Regions from separate parts of the Brenneria nigrifluens DSM 30175 genome, predicted to be linked through region 3. Evidence: predicted binding sites of a transcription regulator. Region 3 holds the regulator's gene; each other region holds the start of a gene.

Region 1 (3,281 bases), 2.0 Mb from region 3:
CATGCAGCACCTGTCTCTCAGTTCCCGAAGGCACAAGACTGTCTCCAGTCTCTTCTGAGGATGTCAAGAGTAGGTAAGGTTCTTCGCGTTGCATCGAATTAAACCACATGCTCCACCGCTTGTGCGGGCCCCCGTCAATTCATTTGAGTTTTAACCTTGCGGCCGTACTCCCCAGGCGGTCGACTTAACGCGTTAGCTCCGGAAGCCACGGTTCAAGACCACAGCCTCCAAGTCGACATCGTTTACGGCGTGGACTACCAGGGTATCTAATCCTGTTTGCTCCCCACGCTTTCGCACCTGAGCGTCAGTCTTCGTCCAGGGGGCCGCCTTCGCCACCGGTATTCCTCCAGATCTCTACGCATTTCACCGCTACACCTGGAATTCTACCCCCCTCTACGAGACTCTAGCCTGTCAGTTTTGAATGCAGTTCCCAGGTTAAGCCCGGGGATTTCACATCCAACTTAACAGACCGCCTGCGTGCGCTTTACGCCCAGTCATTCCGATTAACGCTTGCACCCTCCGTATTACCGCGGCTGCTGGCACGGAGTTAGCCGGTGCTTCTTCTGCGGGTAACGTCAATCAACAAGATTATTAAGCTTGTTGCCTTCCTCCCCGCTGAAAGTGCTTTACAACCCGAAGGCCTTCTTCACACACGCGGCATGGCTGCATCAGGGTTTCCCCCATTGTGCAATATTCCCCACTGCTGCCTCCCGTAGGAGTCTGGACCGTGTCTCAGTTCCAGTGTGGCTGGTCATCCTCTCAGACCAGCTAGGGATCGTCGCCTAGGTGAGCCTTTACCCCACCTACCAGCTAATCCCATCTGGGCACATCCGATGGCGTGAGGCCATAAGGTCCCCCACTTTGCTCTTGCGAGGTTATGCGGTATTAGCTACCGTTTCCAGTAGTTATCCCCCTCCATCAGGCAGTTTCCCAGACATTACTCACCCGTCCGCCGCTCGTCACCCAAGGAGCAAGCTCCCCTGTGCTACCGCTCGACTTGCATGTGTTAGGCCTGCCGCCAGCGTTCAATCTGAGCCATGATCAAACTCTTCAATTTAAGATTTGTTTGATTCGCTAAGTTAATAGCATGCTCAAAGAATTTATAACTGTTTATTCGTAATGAATTTACTGTCAGTCACTCTTCAAGACTTTTTATATCGTTTGCGGATATCGTCTTGTGAGTGCCCACACAGATTGTCTGATTAAATTGTTAAAGAGCAGTGCCACGTTACGCCGTGGCGCGGGCCGCATATGTTATGCAATTCCGCTGTGAAGTCAAGTGATTATTGCCTGGCTTCCTACCGTCATCACAACCGCGTTGCCGCCGTTGCCCTGTCAGTGGAGGCGCATTATAGGGCGTTCTGCGCAGGCCGCAACAGGTATTTCGCATAAAAATGGTCGATTGCTGCATTCCACAGCAAAACCCGGCCTTATACCCTTTTTTACACAAAGTTATCCACAGAGCGGGATATGATCAAAATTTGACGAGCATCACGCAAACGTTTTCGCTACAATTCTCCCGCGTTAAAACCAGCGTATTTCTGTGAACGCTAACTGAATATTTCTCTTTATCTCGCCATCATGCGTCATAAAAGACGATATTCACGTACCGCTCTTCAATGATTATCAAATCCAAGGGATAACATCATCATGCAACAACGTCGTCCTATCCGCCGCGCTTTGCTCAGCGTTTCTGACAAAGCGGGTATTGTCGAATTTGCTCAGGCTCTGTCCCAACGTGGCGTTGAGCTTCTTTCAACCGGCGGAACCGCCCGTTTGCTGGCCGATGCCGGCTTGGCGGTCACCGAGGTATCGGACTACACCGGCTTCCCGGAAATGATGGACGGACGCGTTAAAACCCTGCACCCCAAAGTCCATGGCGGCATTCTCGGCCGACGCGGCCAGGATGACGCCGTTATGGCCCAACACGATATCCAGCCGATCGATATGGTTGTGGTGAATCTCTATCCCTTCGCCCAGACCGTCGCCCGTGAAAACTGCACGCTGGAAGACGCCATCGAAAATATCGATATCGGCGGGCCTACCATGGTGCGCTCCGCGGCCAAAAACCATAAAGACGTCGCCATCGTGGTCAAGAGCGGCGACTACGAGAGCATTATTAGTGAAATCGACGCCAACGGCGGTTCGCTGACTTACGAAACCCGTTTCGATCTGGCTATCAAGGCATTTGAGCACACCGCGGCCTATGACAGCATGATTGCCAACTACTTTGGTTCGCTGGTGCCGCCGTATTATGGCGAAACGGATAAACCGTCAGGCCGTTTCCCGCGCACGCTGAATCTGAACTACGTTAAAAAACAGGATATGCGCTACGGTGAAAACAGCCACCAGCAGGCGGCTTTCTACATAGAAGAAAACGTAACGGAAGCGTCCGTCGCCACTTCGCGGCAATTACAAGGCAAAGCGCTGTCTTATAACAATATCGCCGACACCGACGCCGCGCTGGAGTGTGTAAAAGAGTTCACCGAAGCCACCTGCGTCATCGTCAAACATGCCAACCCCTGCGGCGTGGCGATTGGCGACTCGATTCTCGACGCCTATGAGCGCGCCTACCAAACCGACCCGACCTCTGCTTTCGGCGGCATCATCGCTTTCAACCGCGAGCTGGACGAAGAGACGGCACAGGCGATCGTCAGCCGTCAGTTTGTCGAGGTGATTATTGCGCCATCCGTCAGCGACGCCGCGTTAAAAGTTACCGCGGCCAAACAAAACGTGCGTGTTCTGATCAGCGGCGCATGGCAACAACGCGTTCCCGGTTTGGACTTTAAGCGCGTAAACGGCGGTCTGTTGGTACAGGAGCGCGATCTGGGCATGGTCGATGCATCGCAACTGCGCGTGGTGACCGAGCGTCAGCCCAACGAACAGGAACTGCGCGATGCGCTGTTCTGCTGGAAGGTGGCCAAGTTCGTAAAATCCAACGCCATTGTCTACGCCCGCGACAATATGACCATCGGCATCGGCGCCGGCCAGATGAGCCGCGTCTACTCCGCCAAAATTGCCGGTATCAAGGCCGCTGACGAAGGGCTGGAGGTCAAAGGTTCAGCCATGGCGTCCGACGCATTCTTCCCCTTCCGCGACGGCATTGACGCCGCGGCGGCCGTAGGCATTACCTGCGTGATCCAACCGGGCGGATCTATCCGTGACGATGAAGTCATTGCCGCCGCCAACGAACACGGCATCGCGATGATCTTTACCGATATGCGCCACTTCCGCCATTAATCCAGGAACCGACCGAGATGAATATTTTAATTATTGGCAAT
Region 2 (3,281 bases), 190 kb from region 3:
GAGCTGACATTGCGCACCGACTGCGCCGTAGACGCTATCCGCGCTATTGCCAAAGCGGTGCCTGAAGCGATTGTTGGCGCCGGTACGGTAACCAATCCGCAACAGCTGGCCGCGGTAACCGAGGCCGGGGCGCAATTCGCCATCAGTCCGGGACTGACGGAACCGTTGCTGCGGGCGGCAACGGAGGGCAGCATCCCGCTGATCCCGGGGATCAGCACCGTCTCTGAACTGATGCTGGGGATGGATTACGGTTTACGCGAGTTTAAATTCTTCCCGGCGGAAGCCAACGGCGGCGTTAAAGCGTTACAGGCGATCGCCGGGCCGTTCGCGCAAATTCGCTTCTGTCCCACCGGGGGGATTACGCCCAACAACTACCGTGATTATCTGGCGCTGAAAAGCGTACTGTGCGTCGGCGGCTCCTGGCTGGTGCCGAACGATGCGCTGGAAAGCGGCGATTATGCGCGTATCACCGAACTGGCGCGTGAAGCGGTAGCCGGGGCGAAAGGATAATAAGACAAGGTTGCCGACGGTATAAAGCCATCCACGCGGATGGCTTTATACCGACTCGACAGAGCTTAACCGCTGACCTTCACCGCCGCCGCGGTTTTTTTCGCCAGCGCAACGGCATCGTCGCTGGTTTGCGCGCTTGCCAGCGCCACGCCCATCCGGCGTTTGCCGCTGATTTCCGGTTTGCCGAACAGGCGGATCTGGGTGTGGGGGAGCAAGGCGCTCTCCAGCCGCTGATAGCGCACGTTGCGGCTATCCAGCTCCGGAAGAATCACCGCGGAGGCCGCGGCGCCGTATTGACGAATGGCGCCGATCGGCAATCCGAGAAAGGCGCGCACATGCAGGGCAAATTCTGACAGATCCTGCGAGATCATCGTCACCATCCCGGTATCATGGGGGCGCGGCGAGACTTCGCTGAAAATAACCTCGTCGCCGCAGACAAACAGCTCCACGCCGAACAGCCCGTAGCCACCCAGCGCTTTTACCACCTCGGCGGCTATTTTTTGCGCCCGCTCCAGCGCCAGCGGGCTCATTTGCTGTGGCTGCCAGGATTCGCGATAGTCGCCGTCCTCCTGACGGTGGCCGATGGGGGCGCAGAAGTGAATACCGTCCACCGCGTGGATGGTCAGCAGGGTGATTTCGAAATCAAAATCGACTAATCCCTCAACGATAACCCGCCCGCCGCCGGCGCGCCCGCCCTGCTGGGCATAGCGCCAGGCCTTATCCAACTGACCGGATTCCCGCAGCAGACTTTGTCCTTTGCCAGATGAACTCATCACCGGCTTGACGATACAGGGGTAGCCAATGTCCGCCACCGCCTGATGAAAGCCGGTTTCGTCGTCGGCAAAGCGATAGCTTGAGGTCGGCACGCCCAGCGTTTCGGCCGCCAGGCGGCGAATGCCCTCGCGATTCATCGTCAGGCGGGTTGCTTGCGCGCAGGGCACCACGCGATGGCCTTGCCGTTCGAGCGTCACCAGCATATCGGTGGCGATGGCCTCAATCTCGGGCAAGATATAATCAGGGCGTTCGGATTCAACCAACGCCTTTAACGCCGCGCCGTCCAGCATATCAATGACGTGGCTGCGATGGGCAACCTGCATGGCAGGCGCATCGGCGTAGCGATCAACGGCGATCACCTCGATACCCAAACGTTGACACTCAATGGCGACTTCCTTGCCCAACTCACCGGAGCCAAGCAGCATCACGCGCGTGGCGTCGGCGCGCAGGGCTGTTCCAATCGTTAACATAGCCTATACCCGATATGGTTGTGAAAAATGGGCGCAGTATAAACGAAAACGTTTGCGTACGCATCCGAGGCCATGCGGCGCGGTAGGGAAAACGCCGCCGTGACTTGGCATCGGACGGGAATCGTGCCACTCTTTTTATTCACGAACCAAGGACCTGAATAACATGACAGCACCGCAAGCAGCAAAAAGACCCCATCCGCTGACCGTTCATAATGATACACGCATCGATAACTACTATTGGCTGCGCGACGACCAGCGTAGCGATCCTGACGTGCTGGCCTATCTGCATCAGGAGAACCGCTACAGCCGCGAGGTGATGGCGCCTTATGACGGGCTGAAACAGTCGTTGTATGACGAAATGGTCAACCGGATACCATCGGAGGATATGTCGGTTCCCTACGTCAGAAAGGGTTACCGTTACCAGAGCCGCTATGAGCCGGGCAAAGAATATCCCATCTATCGTCGCCAGCCCGAAAGCGTGACGGATGAATGGGAGACGCTGCTGGACGGCAATCAGCGGGCGGAGAATCATGAGTTTTATAGCCTGGGGACGCTGGAGGTTAGCCCGGATAATCAGCTGTTGGTGTTGTCGGAGGATTTTCTGTCCCGCCGGCAGTACGACATTCGGTTTCGCGATCTGCGCAGCGGCGAGTGGTTGCCCGACGTTATTGAAAAGGTCTCCTCCGGGGCGGAGTGGTCGGCTGACTCCGGCATGCTTTATTACGTGCGCAAACATCCGCAAACCTTATTGCCGTATCAGGTTTATCGCCATCGGCTGGGAAACGATCCGGCGGCCGATGAACTGGTGTATGAGGAGAAGGATGATACCTATTACGTCAGCCTGGGCAAGACGACCTCGGAACGTTATATCATCGTTTACCTTAGCAGCACCACCACAACCGAGGTGCTGCTGATCGACGCGGCGCGCCATGACGCCGCGCCGCAGGTGTTTATCCCCCGGCGTAAAGATCACGAGTATGGCGTCGACCACTATCGGGACGCCTTTTACCTGCGCTCCAACCGGGAAGGAAAAAACTTTGGTCTGTATCGAACGCTGGAAGCAGGGGAAGGTAGCCTGGAAACGCTGATTGCGCCGCGGGAGCAGCGCGTTATTGAAGGTTTCGAGCTGTTTCGCGACTGGCTGGTGGTGGAGGAAAGGGAGCGGGGACTTACCAGCCTGCGGCAAATTAACTGGCAGACGCGGGAAGAGAAAAACATCACCTTCAATGACGCCAGCTACGTTACCTGGCTGTCGTATAACCCAACGCCGGAAACCGCGCTGCTGCGCTACGGCTACGCGTCCATGACCACCCCGAGTTCGCTCTTTGAATTGAATATGGATACCGGCCGGCAACGGTTGCTCAAACAGGCGGAAGTGAAGGACTTTAGCGCGGATAATTATTGCAGCGAACGTTTGTGGATTACCGCCCGCGACGGCGTTGAAGTCCCGGTCTCCCTGGTCTATCACCGCGAACATTTCAAACCCGGCCAAAATCCCATTCTGGTCTACGGCTATGGCGCCTATGG
Region 3 (3,281 bases):
AAGGAGATATTCCCACTGTTTTATAATGTCGTTTTCGGGAATACTGTGCGTATCGGCGATTTAAGGACTATTACCGCTCGTTGCTATCATGCGCTTATTTACCGGCCTCTTTATATTATGTTTCAGCCACCTGTTGGTGAATTTGGCGCAGGCGGCCCCGTATACGCCGGATTTGGCGCCGCAAAAGAGTAAAAAAACGGCTACCGTCAAAGTCATTGCAACCGCCGATAACGCTAAAACCCCCCGCTCCACCAGACATAAACGGCAGCAGGCGCCGTCAAGAACGACGGGCAGTACGCCGGCGCTGGTTAAAAAAAACCTCAAAAAATTGCCGCCGGAAACCCGCCACAGGCTTTACTCCGCCCATTCCAAAACCAAAGCCGCGCGGCAAGACAAAACGGGAAAAGGATTGACGCTAAGCGAAGCGCATAAAAAACGCTTTCAACATGCCAAATTAACGGCGATGAATAAGCTGATGGGCCAGATGGGTAAACCTTATCGCTGGGGAGGGGCATCGCCGTTCACCGGCTTTGACTGCAGCGGTCTGGTTTATTACGCCTATAAAGACGTGGTCAAAATCGCTATCCCGCGCACGGCGAATGAAATGTACCACCTGCGCGATGCGGCGCCGATTAGCAAAAACGAGCTGGAAAGCGGCGATCTGGTGTTCTTCCGCATCAACAATCGCGGCGCGGCCGATCACGTTGGGGTTTATCTGGGAAACGGAAAATTCATTCAGTCGCCGCGTAGCGGCGCGGATATTCGTATTAGTAAACTGAGCGAAGATTACTGGCGGGAGCACTATGTCGGCGCACGCCGCGTGGTCACTCCCCAGACCGTTCGTTAACCGGCTAGGGGCCAACGCCTGCGCGGAGAGAATGCGGACAGGTTTTACGCTTTAAACCTGTCCGTGAAGATAAAAAAGAGACTCGGCCCAGGGCCGTTAATTCAGTACGGCGGCAAAGCTGAATATCAAGATCATCGCCAGCGCGCCGATGGTAGCCAGCAACGATATTTTCAGGTCAGTATCCATAGGCGTCTCCTTTTTCGCGCACACCAATTATCAAAAGAAAGTATCGACCGTCCAAACTTCAGGGTAAAACTGCGTATTGCGATTGACAGTCTTTCATAGTTTGAGAAAAAAATCTCATACCGGCGTCTCGCTAATAGTATAAATTACCGCTTCCACTTTAGTGGCAAATCGGACAAAATCCGCTGTCTGACGACAGGCCGCGTATGGGTGTATCGGTCGAAAAACGCCAGCCTTGCCCCTTCAGGTGTAACATTCGGCATTCTCCTTCTGAAACCCTGTTTTTATCTGGAAAGAGAACATTAAACGCAGGCAAACGATTAACAATATACTTACGACTGTAAGTAAGTCGCTTCAGGAGTCATTTTTACATGGCAACGATCAAAGATGTGGCAAAACGTGCTGGCGTTTCTACCACAACCGTATCGCACGTGATCAACAAAACACGTTTCGTCGCCGAAGAGACCAGGGCCGCCGTCAGGACGGCAATCAAGGAATTACACTATTCACCCAGTGCCGTCGCCCGCAGCCTTAAGGTCAATCACACCAAAACCATTGGTTTGCTGGCGACCTCAAGCGAAGCTCCCTACTTTGCTGAAATCATTGAAGCCGTCGAAAACAGCTGTTACGCCAAAGGTTACACGCTGATTTTGTGTAACTCACATAACAATCTCGATAAACAGCGCGCCTATCTTTCCATGCTGGCCCAAAAACGCGTCGATGGATTGCTGGTTATGTGCGCCGAATACCCGCCTGAATTGCTCAGCATGCTGAAAGACTATCGCAACATTCCGATGGTGGTCATGGACTGGGGGCAGGCCCACAGCGATTTTACCGATACCATTATTGATAACGCCTTTGAGGGCGGCTATATGGCGGGCCGCTACCTTATAGAGCGCGGCCATCGGGATATCGGCGCCATTCCCGGCATTCAGGAACGGAATACCGGCAGCGGGCGCTATCTTGGATTTTTAAAAGCGCTGAACGACGCCAATATTCAGATTCATGATGAATGGATCGTGCAGGGAGATTTCGAGCCTGAATCCGGCTATAAGGCGATGCATCAGATTCTGGCGCAAAAACACCGGCCGACGGCGGTGTTCTGCGGCGGAGATATTATGGCTATGGGGGCAATCTGCGCCGCCGATGAGCTGGGGCTGCGCGTTCCCCAGGATATTTCGGTCATCGGATACGACAATATCCGCCATTCCCGCTTTTTCACCCCGGCGCTGACCACCATCCATCAGCCTAAAGAACGGCTGGGGCAATCGGCTTTCGCCATGTTGCTGGACCGCATCACCAGCAAGAGGGAAGACGCACAGACCATTGAGGTACACCCCGCCCTTATCGAACGCCGTTCCGTGGCCGACGGCCCATTCCGCGATTAACGACGTTACTCCTGAGAACGGAAACGCGCGCCACGCCAACAATGCTTCGGCCAATTTATACTTGTACCTTGGCCGAAGCAGTCATAAACTGAACAGCAGTTTTTAGCACGACAATCATAATTTTTACCCTAAATAATTCGAGTTGCAGGAAGGCGGCAAGGGAAGGACAAATTCGTCGGGAACGAATTTGACCAGCTAACGGCTGGCCTGCGGTGAGAGACAGGATGTCTCTCATTTAATCCCGATGAGCTTACTCAAGTAAGTGATTCGGGTGACTGACAAATCTGCCTGGAGCAGATTTGAACGCTGCTTGCAGCGGCCCCAACGGGGTGAGGCCCAGGGAGGGGCCGAGTAATGCAGCCAACGCATCTGCAGCTTGAAGTATGACGGGTATATATTTAATTCACTATCCTTTGAGCGTTAAGCGCATAGGGAGTTTGCGTATTTATCTTAGGATGAGTGCCTCTACGTGTTTGCGTACCGGCTTTTTTCTCTTCATTTTCCTCTGATATTCGGAGAGTAGACGATGGGTGATCCCACCGATACCGATTGGTAATAATTGTCTATGCTTTCCTTGCGGGTGTTTCGCGAGCAGCAAGGTAGGGAGAAATTATGAGTTCATCATGTGTAGAGGATGTCGAGGAACTGGGCCGTCATCATACGTCATGGTCCCGGATTGTGCGTGAAATGCTGGACATGGCCGATGTAAAAATCAACGGTTCCCGCCCTTTTGATATCAAGGTCAAGAATCCTGATTTTTTTAAACGCGTATTGCGTGAAGGATCATTGGGATTGGGTGAAAGTTATATGGATGGCTGGTGGGAATGTGAGCGGCTGGACGTTTTTTTTCATCGCATACTACG

What was found. The regulator PurR, encoded in region 3, represses purine synthesis genes. The targets are predictions, from matches to a motif close to CANGCAAACGTTTGCNTG.
Region 1: purH (bifunctional phosphoribosylaminoimidazolecarboxamide formyltransferase/IMP cyclohydrolase) is a predicted target of PurR. The motif match lies at 1,493-1,510, and genes of this name have one in related genera.
Region 2: purT (formate-dependent phosphoribosylglycinamide formyltransferase) is a predicted target of PurR. The motif match lies at 1,796-1,813, and genes of this name have one in related genera.

Annotation. Positions count from the first base shown of each region.
Region 1 is NZ_CP034036.1:4,494,088-4,497,368, forward strand. It holds rRNA gene EH206_RS21070 (16S ribosomal RNA) at 1-1,057, opposite strand, end outside; gene purH (bifunctional phosphoribosylaminoimidazolecarboxamide formyltransferase/IMP cyclohydrolase) at 1,651-3,240, shown strand; gene purD (phosphoribosylamine--glycine ligase) at 3,258-3,281, shown strand, end outside.
Region 2 is NZ_CP034036.1:2,647,895-2,651,175, reverse strand. It holds gene EH206_RS12505 (bifunctional 4-hydroxy-2-oxoglutarate aldolase/2-dehydro-3-deoxy-phosphogluconate aldolase) at 1-510, shown strand, start outside; gene purT (formate-dependent phosphoribosylglycinamide formyltransferase) at 576-1,754, opposite strand; gene EH206_RS12495 (S9 family peptidase) at 1,918-3,281, shown strand, end outside.
Region 3 is NZ_CP034036.1:2,459,185-2,462,465, forward strand. It holds gene EH206_RS11520 (C40 family peptidase) at 89-847, shown strand; gene cydH (cytochrome bd-I oxidase subunit CydH) at 944-1,033, opposite strand; gene purR (HTH-type transcriptional repressor PurR) at 1,402-2,418, shown strand; gene cfa (cyclopropane fatty acyl phospholipid synthase) at 3,031-3,281, shown strand, end outside.